One region of the Bacillus cereus group sp. BfR-BA-01360 genome, then DNA from elsewhere that is predicted to be linked to it. Evidence: riboswitches for the same ligand, from Rfam matches in the RefSeq annotation. Region 1 holds a riboswitch; each other region holds the start of a gene.

Region 1 (3,201 bases):
ATTATCGATTACAAATGATCATCGTTTACTTGTCATTTTAATTGGTTTTTCATTTGGAGCATTTTTGGAAGGAGCAGCAGGATTTGGAGCACCAGTAGCCATCACAGCAGCGCTTCTAGCAGGACTTGGCTTAAATCCTTTATATGCAGCAGGTCTTTGCTTAATTGCAAATACAGCGCCAGTAGCATTTGGAGCAATGGGAATACCGATTACAGTTGCAGGGCAAGTAACAGGTATTGATCCTCATAAAATTGGACAAATGGCTGGGCACCAATTGCCATTCTTATCGCTATTTGTTCCGTTCTTTATTGTATTTTTAATGGATGGTTTCAAGGGAATAAAGCAAACATGGCCGGCGTTATTTGTAGCGGGGGGGTCTTTTGCAATTACACAATTTATTACAGCGACATTTTTAGGACCAGAACTTCCAGATATTACATCAGCGCTTGTCAGCTTAGTATCTTTATCGCTATTTTTAAAAGTATGGCAGCCAAAAGAAGTGTATCAATCGAATCAAGCAAATGTGGAAGCTGCAGCAACAGCGGAAGCTTCATCGATGCCAAATTTAACAGGTAAAAAAGTTGTGAAAGCTTGGTCGCCATTTATTATTTTGACTGCTATGGTAGTGATTTGGAGTCAAGATTTCTTTAAAGCATTATTTGCTCCAGGCGGGGCGTTAGAAAGTTTTGTCATGAAGTTTGAAATTCCGGGTCTGCACAATTTAGTCATGAAGGCAGAACCAATTGTAAATAAACCAACGCCTTATGAGGCTGTATTAAAATTTGATATTGTATCGGCAACCGGAACAGCCATTTTAATCGCATGTATCATTTCCATTTTTGTATTAAAAATGAGTGCAAAACAAGCGGTTGAAACATTGAAAGAAACATTACAAGAATTAAAAATGCCAATTTTATCTATTGGGTTTGTATTAGGCTTTGCATTTATTGCGAATTATTCTGGTCTATCATCTACACTTGCACTAGCGTTAGCTGGAACAGGAGGATTATTCCCGTTCTTCTCGCCATTTCTTGGCTGGATCGGCGTATTCTTAACAGGATCAGATACATCGGCAAATGCGCTATTCTCGAACTTACAATCGATTACAGCACAGCAAGTAGGTGTAAAAGAAGTATTACTTGTTGCGGCAAATACGACAGGTGGTGTAACGGGGAAAATGATTTCTCCGCAATCGATTGCAATCGCGTGCGCAGCAGTAGGACTTGCAGGAAAAGAATCCGATTTATTCCGCTTTACAGTAAAACATAGTTTGTTCTTTGTCATTATCGTTGGAATTATGACGTATGTACAAGCTTATTATTTAACGTGGATGATACCGTAAAAGTGTAAATTGATTTGCATTTTTCAGATTATAGTGTATGATAGAAAAGTATTGAAAATTAAATCAGTGATAAACTAGGGGTGCCCAATGTATGCGTGGGCTGAGAGAGAAGTACGCAAACTTCTTAACCCTTTGGACCTGATCTGGCTCGTACCAGCGTAGGGAAGTTAATGGCTTTACATAATGATGACTTTTATGAGCCAGGTCCTTATTTTCTTATGGACCTGGCTCTTTTTCATTTTGCATGCGCTGGTTACAAGTTGAATCTCGTCCTTGTCACATGTAAAGCGGAGCCGACTGTTTCGTCTTAGTGTATAAAGTTCTTCCGCATAGAAAGTGTTTTTTTACTTTCTTGTGCGGAAGATTTTTAGACGTGAGGGGCTAGAAGGTGAAGCTGGATTCAAGAAATGCGGAGCTGACTGTTTAGCAGCTGAAGGGAGAATCGAATTTTTCTAGGTAAAGTAGATTTCTTGAAATGATAAAGGGGAGGAAACAAAAATCATGGAACAATCTGTTTCAGCTGAGCAAATTGAATTAAAGTCGAGTTTACCAGGGAGTAAGAAAGTGTATGTGGAGGGGTCACGTGAAGGTATGAAAGTGCCGATGCGTGAGATTGAATTAAGTGACACAAACGGAGTGCCAAATTCCCCGATTCGTGTATATGATACGAGCGGTCCCTATACGGATCCAGAATATAAAGTGGAACTCGAAAAAGGGATTCCAACTCCTCGTCGCAATTGGATTATAGAACGCGGAGATGTAGAGGAGTATGAGGGACGCGAAATCAAGCCGGAAGATGATGGTGTAAAAGCTGCTTCGAACCATACACCTGTGTTCCCGCAAATGGATCGTAAACCTCTTAGAGCAAAGAAAGGTGCGAATGTCACGCAGATGCATTATGCTCGTAAAGGGATTATTACATCTGAGATGGAATATGTTGCAATTCGTGAAGGGGTAGAACCGGAGTTTGTTCGAAAAGAGATTGCCGAAGGACGGGCCATTTTACCAGCGAATATTAACCATCCAGAAGCAGAACCAATGATTATCGGCCGTAATTTCCATGTGAAAGTAAATGCGAATATCGGAAATTCTGCTGTTTCGTCTTCGATTGCCGAAGAAGTAGAAAAGATGACATGGGCAACGCGCTGGGGTGCGGATACAATTATGGATTTATCAACGGGGAAAAATATTCATACAACGCGCGAATGGATTATTCGTAATGCCCCTGTACCAGTTGGGACAGTGCCGATTTACCAAGCGTTAGAAAAGGTACAGGGGATTGCTGAAAACTTAACTTGGGAAGTATACCGCGATACATTAATTGAACAAGCGGAACAAGGTGTGGATTATTTTACAATTCACGCGGGCGTATTATTGCGCTACATCCCGCTCACAGCAAAACGCATGACGGGAATTGTTTCGCGCGGCGGATCAATTATGGCGCAGTGGTGTCTATACCATCATAAAGAAAACTTCTTGTATACTCATTTTGAAGAAATTTGTGAGATTATGAAACAGTATGATGTTTCCTTCTCTTTAGGAGATGGGTTACGCCCAGGATCTATTGCAGATGCAAATGATGAAGCTCAGTTTGCAGAGCTTGAAACGTTAGGGGAATTAACGAAAATTGCTTGGAAGCATGATGTGCAAGTCATGATTGAGGGGCCAGGGCACGTACCGATGCATTTAATTAAAGAAAATATGGAGAAAGAAATAGATATTTGTCAAGGTGCGCCTTTCTATACGCTGGGGCCTTTAACAACAGATATCGCACCAGGTTATGATCATATTACTTCTGCAATTGGTGCAGCGATGATTGGATGGTTTGGGACTGCGATGCTTTGTTATGTAACACCGAA
Region 2 (3,201 bases), on a different contig from region 1:
CGATTTTCATTGCCTGGTTTTCTTGGTATAAGACGAGGCATATTAATTTAGATAGTTCAGATGGTTATTTTTTAGGTGGTAGAAGTTTGACTGGTATCGTTATCGCAGGATCACTTGTATTAACAAACTTATCGACAGAACAAATGGTAGGGCTAAATGGACAAAGCTATGCAACTTCAATGGTCGTTATGGCTTGGGAGGTAACCGCTCCTTTAGCGCTCATTTTTATGGCATTTGTCTTTTTACCTCGTTACTTAAAAAGTGGAATTACAACAATTCCTGACTTCCTAGAGCAACGCTACGATTTACGAACAAGACAAATTATTTCCATTCTATTTTTATTAGGCTATGCCATCGCTTATTTACCAACTGTATTGTATTCCGGTGCGTTAGTACTTGATAGCATCTTTAATATTTCACAACTATTTGGGCTTAGTAATTTCACAACAATTATGGTGATTGCGCTTATCATTGGTATGACTGGTATTGCCTATGTTGTATTTGGCGGCCTACGTGCATGTGCGATTTCAGATACGCTAAATGGAATTGGTTTAATTATTGGAGGATGCTTAATTCCAATTCTTGGTCTTCTTGCACTTGGAAAAGGGAGTATTATGGATGGTGTAAATCTTTTATTACATTCTCATCCAGAAAAATTGAATGCAATTGGAGATTCGCAAGATTCTGTACCTTGGACAACAATTTTCATGGGCTTATTGTTTAATAACTTATTTTATTGGTGTACCAATCAAGCTATTGTCCAACGTGCACTCGGGGCAAAAAATTTAGCAGAAGGACAAAAAGGAGTATTGTTGGCAGGATTATTTAAAGTATTTGGAGCATTGTATTTAGTGCTGCCAGGAATCATTGCCTTCCATTTATTTGGCGATCAATTAAAAAATGCTGATATGGCTTATCCGATGTTAGTAATTAAGATTTTGCCTATCGCATTATCAGGCTTTTTTGCCGCTGTATTGTTCGGTGCTATTTTAAGTTCATTTAACGGTGCATTAAATAGTTCGATCACTTTATTCACACTGGATTTTTATAAACCCATTTTCAAGAAAGAAGCAAGCGAAAAAGAGTTGGTGAAAGTAGGACGTATTTTTGCGATTACACTCGGTCTCATTGCGGTTATCGTATCACCATTTATTTTATATGCACCTTCTGGATTATATAACTACTTACAAGAAATGTTTGGTTTTTACAATGTACCAATTATCGCCGCTGTTGTCGTAGGATTTTTTAGTAAAAAAGTACCTGCAAGTGCTCCGAAAATTGCTTTAGTCTTTCATATTATTTTGTATGCGCTCTCAAAAGTGTTTTTAGGATCTATTAATTTCTTATATATTCTTAGTGTACTATTCCCAGCATGTGTAATTGTGATGCTAGTGATTGGAAAATTAAAACCAAGAGAAACAGACTTTGAACTTTTCGATGCTAATAAAGTTGATTTAAAGCCATGGAAATATGCAAAGGTATTTTCAATCTTCCTTATTATATTCATGCTAGGTGCCTATGTATTATTCTCGCCTGTTGGGTTAGCCGCACAGTAATGATGTTTTTTATATCAATATACTATATAAGTTTGGATAATTGACAATTCTCTAAATTATGTTATGATAACTATCAAAACTATATAGTTCTCATCTATCCACTAGGGGTGCCGATATTGGCTGAGATTAAAGTTTATCTTTGAGACCCTTAGTACCTGATCTGGTTCGTACCAGCGTAGGGAAGTGGAAATGACAAAATAAAAGCCACTTTCTTTACCTACTAAGGAAGTGGCTTTTATTTTGTACATGTCTATTTTTTCGTTAGATGTTAGCTGAGTGTAGCATATATGAGGAGGGATATAAATGTCATTTTCACAGTTATTACGTCAAGAAGTTGCTCCGATTTGGCAAGCGAGTTTTGAGCATCCATTTATTAAAGAACTAGGTGAGGGAACACTAGATTTAGCTAGCTTTCGTTACTACGTTTTACAAGATTCCTACTATTTGAGTCACTTCGCTAGAGTACAAACATTAGGGGCAGCGAAGGCGATCGAATTGAAAACGACAGCTCGCATGGCACATCATGCACAAAATACATATGAAGCAGAATTGTCATTGCATGAAAATTTTGCGGAAAAATTAGGAATCACTGAAGAAGAAAAAGCATCCTTTATTCCAGCACCGACAGCTTATGCATATACATCCCATATGTATCGCGCTGCTTATGAAGGGCATTTAGGTGATATTATTGCAGCCATTTTACCGTGTTATTGGCTATATTATGAAATTGGCGAGCGTCTTAAAGAGTGTAAGCCAGAAGAACCGATTTACCAAGCATGGATTTCAGCATATGGTTCGGATTGGTTCCGCACATTAGTAGAAGAACAAATTATGCGATTAGATCAAATTACGGAAACAGTAACAGAGTCGGATCGTAAACGTATGAAACAGCATTTTATCATTAGTAGTCAATATGAATATTCGTTCTGGGAGATGGCTTATACGTTAGAGAAATGGCCTGTTGAAGAAAAAATAGCAACCCGGTAGATATTCATTTTATTTCGTCATTTTTCATAATATATTATGAAAAAATTATATAATTAAAAGAGAAATAGGAAAGATAAAGAGGAGGTAGAACCCTCCTCCTTTTTTTACTGTTTTTTAACAAAAAATGGATTTTAATGATGGTATAATAAAAGTAAAAAGGGGGGTGGAATCTGTATTTTGTTTCAAAGTTTAACAGTCTATTGATTTTGGATTTTATGTAAAATAACGAAAAAAGAGAGGAAGTATTTACTTTATGGAAACGATACAGTTGTTAGCCTTTAAAGATGTAATAGATCCACTTTTTGAGCAAACAGTATTTTATGTGCAGTGGCCAAAACATTGGTCAAGTTTGTTATTAGAGCACAATAGACCATACGAATTAATAAAAAAATTTAAACTTTTAAATAAAAGATTGTATATTATGTTTTCGGATATTTTATTCATTGAGCACGACCCATATAAGTTAGCAGAAGATAGCCTATGGATTATATGTTTAAAACCTCTTAGCTCTGAACAGTTAGAATATATTTGTCGTCAATGGTATGCGTATATTCATAACTGGAAACCGACCGAAATGCCTGGAGAAGTTTTATTAGAATGGCAACCTAGTGCGATTTCAAAGTTGTCGTTACTACATGATAAAAAAACATTTTATATA
Region 3 (3,201 bases), on a different contig from region 1:
AAAAGAAGATTTTCCGCATTTAACAATTCAAGACTTCTTTAAGGAAAAGACAGTGTATAAGTTAGCGCGAATACAAAGGGAGTTAACCCTAGAAGAAAATGTATTTCATGAATATAAATGGATACATGAACCAGAGGCTATTCAGTATACGGAAGGAATAACTAATAACCGGATTTCCAATGTCTTTTTAACAGGAGCAACAGGTTATTTAGGATCACATATCCTATATGAATTATTGCAGCAAACCTCAGCTCATATTTATTGTTTAGTAAGACCTAAAAAAGATGTAGAGCAAAGAATTATGGAAACTTTAACAGGATATTTTCATGATATTCCAAATGAAGCTCTGGCACGTATAACAGCTATTCCTGGTGACCTTGGTGAAGAATACTTTGGACTTAGTAAGGAAGAGTTTATAGCGATACGTTCTAAAGTTGATACAGTCGTTCACTGCGGGGCAGACGTAAGACATTTTGGGGATGTAAAGCAATTTGAAAATGTAAATATTCAAGGGACAAAGCGCATGCTTGCATTAGCCGATGAAGGAGCAGCATTCCATTTTATTTCTACGATTAGTATTCCAATCGATTTAGCAGTAGAACAATGGGATATGTATAAAAAACGCGGTGATTTTGAGTATCATGTAGAGTTAGAGAATGTGTATTCCAATAGTAAACTACAGGCAGAAAATCTTGTTCGTGAAGCAATGAGTCGTGGCATGAGAGGGAATATTTATCGCGCTGGTAATTTAACATGCCATTCCGAAACGGGAGTATTTCAACAAAATATTGAAGGAAATGCATTTTATCGCCTCATTAAAACGATGTTATTAATTGGACAAGCACCAAACGTGAAGTGGAAAGTGGACTTTGCTCCAATTGATTTTGCAAGTAAATCAATTGTGGCGTATATGCAAGATCCTCAAATTATAGGTGAAACATTGCATATTTGTCATCCAGATCCGATTGATTTTGTACATTTTGTGCAGTTAATGATAGAATGCGGGCATCATTTAGAAATTGTTCCTCTTTCGCAATATGTAGATTCAGGGTTACAGTTAGCGAAAGAGGATGAGGAGATAGCAGAATTGATTGCTTCACAAGTAGCTGGCGATGGAGCGCAGCAGTCTGAATTTGTAATAGGTACAAAAAGAACAAATGAATGGATAAAGAAAAAGAAAATTGCAGTGCCAATAATTGACCAACAGTTTATTCAGAAGCTATTAGCACATGGAGAACAAGTGGGGTATTTTCCAAACGTAGAAAAATAACAGACAAGATGTACCATGCTTTTGTTTGTTCAATAAAATAAATCATGCTACAATGAAAACGAATTAAGGACCGGGGAGCCAAGTGGCTGAGAGGATGTAAAGGAACATCGACCCTCAACCTGATCTGGATAATGCCAGCGTAGGGAGTTGCTTAAGGGAATGTAGCATATGTTATTTTATAATAACTTGCATACAAGGCTTTCCTACGTCATAGTGGGAAAGCCTTTTCTTGTTTTTAACATATTATTTTGCAAAGGGGATTTTAGCATGTCACAACAAGTTACAATTTCATTTTCAGTGGTACCACAAGCAAAAACAAAAGATTTATATACGGTCGTGGATAAGGCAATTGAAGTTGTCCAACAATCAGGCGTTCGTTATGAAGTAGGTGCGATGGAAACAACGATGGAAGGAGATTTAAATGAACTTCTTGATATTATAAAACGTGCACAACAAGCTTGTGTAGATGCTGGAGCAGAAGAAGTGATTACCTCTATTAAAATCCACTATCGTCCAAGCACAGGTGTAACAATTGATGAAAAAGTATGGAAGTATCGTGATGAATATGAAAAAACAGAAGCGATCTAATTTCGCAATTACAACAGCTTGGCTGATTCTTCTCATTGCGATATGGGAAGGATCTGTTTCATTATTTCACATTGAACCATGGATACTGCCAAAACCTTCTACGATTATACAAGAATTAATTGGCATGAAAGAGCTATTACTTCCAAATATAACAAAGACGTTGCAAGAAGTGATAAGCGGTTTGTTTTTTGCAATTCTACTTGGAACAAGTATTGCTATTATGATGGATGTTATCCCGATTTTTCGCCTTCTTATGAATCCGTTACTTGTTATTTCACAAACTATTCCAATTGTTGTGCTTGCACCTCTATTTATCATTTGGTTTGGATATGGAATGCTACCAAAGGTGATGGTTGTTATTCTTGTTTGTTTCTTCCCAATTGCCCTTAGTATTTTAGAAGGATTTCAAACGGTAGATAAAAATATGCTCAAATTATTACAAACAATGCGTGCATCAAAATGGCAAATGTATCAAAAAGTAAAATTTCCTGCTGTGCTTCCATATTTTTTCTCAGGGTTAAAAATTGCTGTTACATATAGTGTGATGGGGGCAATTATTGGGGAATGGCTTGGTGCAAGTGAAGGATTAGGGGTTATGTTAACCCGTGCAACAAAGTCGTTTTTAACTGCTCGTGTATTTGGTATAGCGGCTATGATTGTAATCGTCACGTTATTTTTATATTTTATCGTAGAGTTTATGGCCAGAATAACAGCACCATGGATATATAGAAAGGAAGACAGAAAATGAAAAAGAGCTTAAAAGTCATGTTAGCAACACTGTTTGCAGTAAGTGTTGTCGGCTGTAATACAGCGAAGAAAGAAGAGAGCAGTGACAAAGAGAAAAAAGTAAAAGTTGTTTTAGATTGGTTTCCGAATACAAACCATACTGGTTTATATGTGGCAAAAACAAAAGATTATTATAAGAAACAAGGTTTAGATGTAGAAGTTATTCAGCCTGGTGATAATGTATCAGCAGAGCAAATGATTGCTTCTGGAAAAGCTGATTTTGGTGTGAGCTATCAAGAAAATGTTACATCGGCACGTGTGGAAGGGATTCCAGTTGTATCAATTGGAGCAATTATTCAACATAACACATCGGCATTTGCTTCTTTAAAAAAAGATAATATTACTTCACCAAAAGATTTTGAAGGAAAGCGTTATGGAGGATGGGGAGCACCAGCAGAGGAAGCAACTTTAAAAACCATTATGGATAAACATCAAGCCGACTTTAGTAAAGTAGAAAAAATTGTGCTTGGACAAACAGATTTCTTCAAATCAATTGGTCGTGATGCTGATTTTGAATGGATTTATTATGGCTGGGATGGAATTGAAGCGAAACGTCA
Region 4 (3,201 bases), on a different contig from region 1:
AGCGCTTGAATAAAATCAGAAGCTCCTATATGAATCAACCCAGCTGTAACCCAATCTGTAAGCTGTCCACTAAAAAATTCATCAAGTATATCCGATAATGGTGTGCCAATCCACGTAAACGTAACCTGAAAAATGAAAAACATGACTGCTAAAAAGATGGGCAGTCCAAAAATTTTATGTGCAATCAACTTATCTATTTTTTCTGAAAAAGGAATTTTCCCTTCCTGTTTATGTTGAATGACACTTGTTTTTAACTTTTCAATATACGTTGCACGCGTGTTATACATATGCTCTTCTAACGTACAATCCAGTTTTTTCTCTAACTGAGAGCGTATTGTTACTAATTCATGATAAATAGATAATCCCATTACCTCTTGTTCCACCACTTCATTATTGCTTAAAAATTGAAGCGCTAGCCATCTTAAATGCTCATAATTTTCTTTCATAAAAAGTGTCATGATACTTGCTATTGCTGTCTCTACTTGTTCACCATATGAAAGAATAAATGAGTTCATTTCTTTCCTATTATTTTCATGAAGAGTAGCTAGTAATTCATCACAACCTTTCCCGTTTCTTGCAACAACAGGAACAACTGTTACTCCCAATATTTCTGATAATCTTTTTACATCAATCACAATTCCGCGTTGCTTTGCCACATCAATCATATTTAAACCAATAGACATAGGCTTTCCAAATTCCAAAAGCTGTAATGTTAAATGCATATTGCGCTCAAATTGAGAAGAATCAACAATATTTAACATATAATGAAATTCCTCTGTTAATAAAAAGTGAGTAACGACTCCCTCATCTCGAGAAACAGGATTTAAATCATATACACCTGGTAGATCAATTAATGTTCCTTGTTTATCTTTCAATTTCCCTATCTTTTTTTCTACCGTTACCCCGCTCCAGTTTCCTACATATTCATAAGAACCTGTTAATGCATTAAATAACGATGTTTTTCCTGTATTTGGATTCCCTAACAAAGCAACCTTATTCACACTAATTCCACCTTTATCATTTTCGCATCGCAATGACGAATACTAATGAATTGTCCGCGGCACTCTAGTGTAAACGGCCCTTTGAACATCGCCTTTTGTTTCACACGCAATTCACTTCCTTCTGAAAGACCAAATGCAACTAATCTCCGTTTTAACAATTTATCTAATGCCTGCATACTTTTCACTAATACTTTTTCACCTATTTGAATATCAACCAAACTCATAATCTCCCCCCTTAAAAGATAATGATAATTATTTTCAATAAATTATAGCATACTGTATAAATCATACACTATAGCTTTTCTATTCTATTTGTTAACATTTTCGTACACTTATATTGAAATAGTGGCAATACAAGATTCATTTGCCCTTCTCATCCATTTCGATTAAAATAAATTTAACAAATAAAGAATTTCGTTATCACAGGGGGAGCTATATGGCTGAGAGGGAACAATTTGTTCCGACCCTTAGAACCTGTTAGTTAATGCTAATGTAGGGATTGTGCAAACGTTAAAATACATCTCCTCTTCTTCATTACGTATTTTATATCTCCCTATGGTACATAATTCTTTTTTGTGCAACTTGGATTTAGGGGGAATGTCAACATGCGTAACACCAATTTACAAGCGATGATTGAATCTGCAATTCTCGCAGCCTTCGCCTTAATCATCGACATTTTACCATTATCAATTAAAATCCCAACAGGCGGTTCTGTTTCATTTGCTATGATCCCTATTTTTATTATTGCGTATCGCTGGGGATTCAAAATGGCCTTTTTAGGAGGGCTTATTTGGGGGTTATTACAAATTGTCTTCGGAGATGCCTATATTTTAACGCCAATACAAGCGGTTATTGAATACTTCATTGCTTTTGCTTTTATTGGATTTGCTGGCTTATTTTATCGCTCAATTCAAAAAGCCATTTCAAATAACCAAGGAAAAAAAGTTCTCTTGTATATAATCTTGGGAACATTGATCGGCAGTTTTGCACGCTATTTCTGCCATTTTATTGCGGGAATTATTTTCTGGGGACAATACGCACCAAAAGGACAATCAGCCTTTCTATACTCTTTCATTGTAAATGGTAGTATAATGCTTGCTTCTTTTGCATTATGTACAGTATTGCTATTGCTTCTATATACAACGTCACCACGTTTATTCCAAAGCATTCGTGCTTATCCTATTCATTCAAAAAATAAGAGCGCCTAAACGCTATTCTTTAAGTTGTAGAGAAAGAATTCTCTACAACCTTTTTTATGAACAGAATGGAAAAGGCACTGTAGATTTTCTCTACAGTGCCTTTTCGTGTCTCAGTACTTAATTGTTACTTTCATGCAATTCTAGAATAGGAGTATCCGAAGAAAATTGTCTTGGCTCAGTTTTCTTTAAGTGATTTTTGACGTTACACTTCTGATATTGGACAATCCATGCTTTAATAGGGTTAGTAAAGATGATTCTTTGCTCTTGATTAGGGGTCCCTTCTTCCAAATTACAATGTTCGCCCCATTTACACCATCTCATTGTAAATGTTGAAGAAGTTTCATCATCTGATTGATCAAATAAGTGAGAAAGAGTCATCTCTCCATCTAGTATGATAGTATTACTAGTAGATAGAAAAGCAAAGTTTGTCCAACGTTTCTTCATTCCCTCCTACTCCTTTTCGCATAGAATGCCTAAAACTACATTTACCTAAAATGGGTTTGTCTCTTTCCTTACACTTTTTATAGTACCCGAAATAATATTACTCAACTATCGATTATTCTTACAATTCACCTTACATTTTTGTAAGAAATAAAGTGAAACTTTAATCAGTAGTGGTTTTCTTCATCCCCCACTAATTATGAGCCCTCACCAATCGGGCTGCCCTAAAATAGCGGGATAAAAAAACCTCCATCTCTTATAAATGAAGGCCTTACATTATACTTTATTTTTTATTATTATTTAATCCCGCTTCATATAATTGACGCATCATTCCATGAGAAATAGCTCCAAGAATTAAAGTCATTCCAATTAACGAAACTCGAAGCACAGGAATATCAATTATATAAGCTAGCAACCCAAGAACAATTGTTAGAAATAATGCTTTTATAAATGTAACACTTGTGTACTGTTTCTTTTTCATGACTCTCACCTTTCATGAAAACGTTTTCCTTACCACTATTATATCATATCATCAGACCTTTTACGGAGGATTTTGTTAA

What was found. A riboswitch is a leader RNA that binds a small molecule or an ion and turns the genes downstream of it on or off. The one in region 1 is predicted to bind thiamine pyrophosphate.
Region 2: it holds a riboswitch for thiamine pyrophosphate, as region 1 does, so the genes downstream of both, tenA (thiaminase II) here and thiC (phosphomethylpyrimidine synthase ThiC) in region 1, are expected to answer to the same signal.
Region 3: it holds a riboswitch for thiamine pyrophosphate, as region 1 does, so the genes downstream of both, MR056_RS12025 (MTH1187 family thiamine-binding protein) here and thiC (phosphomethylpyrimidine synthase ThiC) in region 1, are expected to answer to the same signal.
Region 4: it holds a riboswitch for thiamine pyrophosphate, as region 1 does, so the genes downstream of both, thiT (energy-coupled thiamine transporter ThiT) here and thiC (phosphomethylpyrimidine synthase ThiC) in region 1, are expected to answer to the same signal.

Annotation. Positions count from the first base shown of each region.
Region 1 is NZ_JAKUFV010000005.1:25,996-29,196, reverse strand. Features, by position in the region: gene MR056_RS06580 (lactate permease LctP family transporter) at 1-1,342, shown strand, start outside; TPP riboswitch at 1,409-1,524, shown strand; gene thiC (phosphomethylpyrimidine synthase ThiC) at 1,844-3,201, shown strand, end outside.
Region 2 is NZ_JAKUFV010000002.1:293,257-296,457, reverse strand. Features, by position in the region: gene MR056_RS03310 (solute:sodium symporter family transporter) at 1-1,556, shown strand, start outside; TPP riboswitch at 1,650-1,755, shown strand; gene tenA (thiaminase II) at 1,860-2,543, shown strand; gene MR056_RS03300 (pPIWI_RE module domain-containing protein) at 2,797-3,201, shown strand, end outside.
Region 3 is NZ_JAKUFV010000011.1:30,259-33,459, forward strand. Features, by position in the region: gene MR056_RS12020 (non-ribosomal peptide synthetase family protein) at 1-1,270, shown strand, start outside; TPP riboswitch at 1,332-1,433, shown strand; gene MR056_RS12025 (MTH1187 family thiamine-binding protein) at 1,538-1,858, shown strand; gene MR056_RS12030 (ABC transporter permease) at 1,830-2,606, shown strand; gene MR056_RS12035 (ABC transporter substrate-binding protein) at 2,603-3,201, shown strand, end outside.
Region 4 is NZ_JAKUFV010000009.1:33,062-36,262, reverse strand. Features, by position in the region: gene feoB (ferrous iron transport protein B) at 1-1,001, opposite strand, end outside; gene MR056_RS10600 (FeoA family protein) at 998-1,225, opposite strand; TPP riboswitch at 1,417-1,518, shown strand; gene thiT (energy-coupled thiamine transporter ThiT) at 1,607-2,209, shown strand; gene MR056_RS10590 (hypothetical protein) at 2,318-2,644, opposite strand; gene MR056_RS10585 (hypothetical protein) at 2,925-3,122, opposite strand.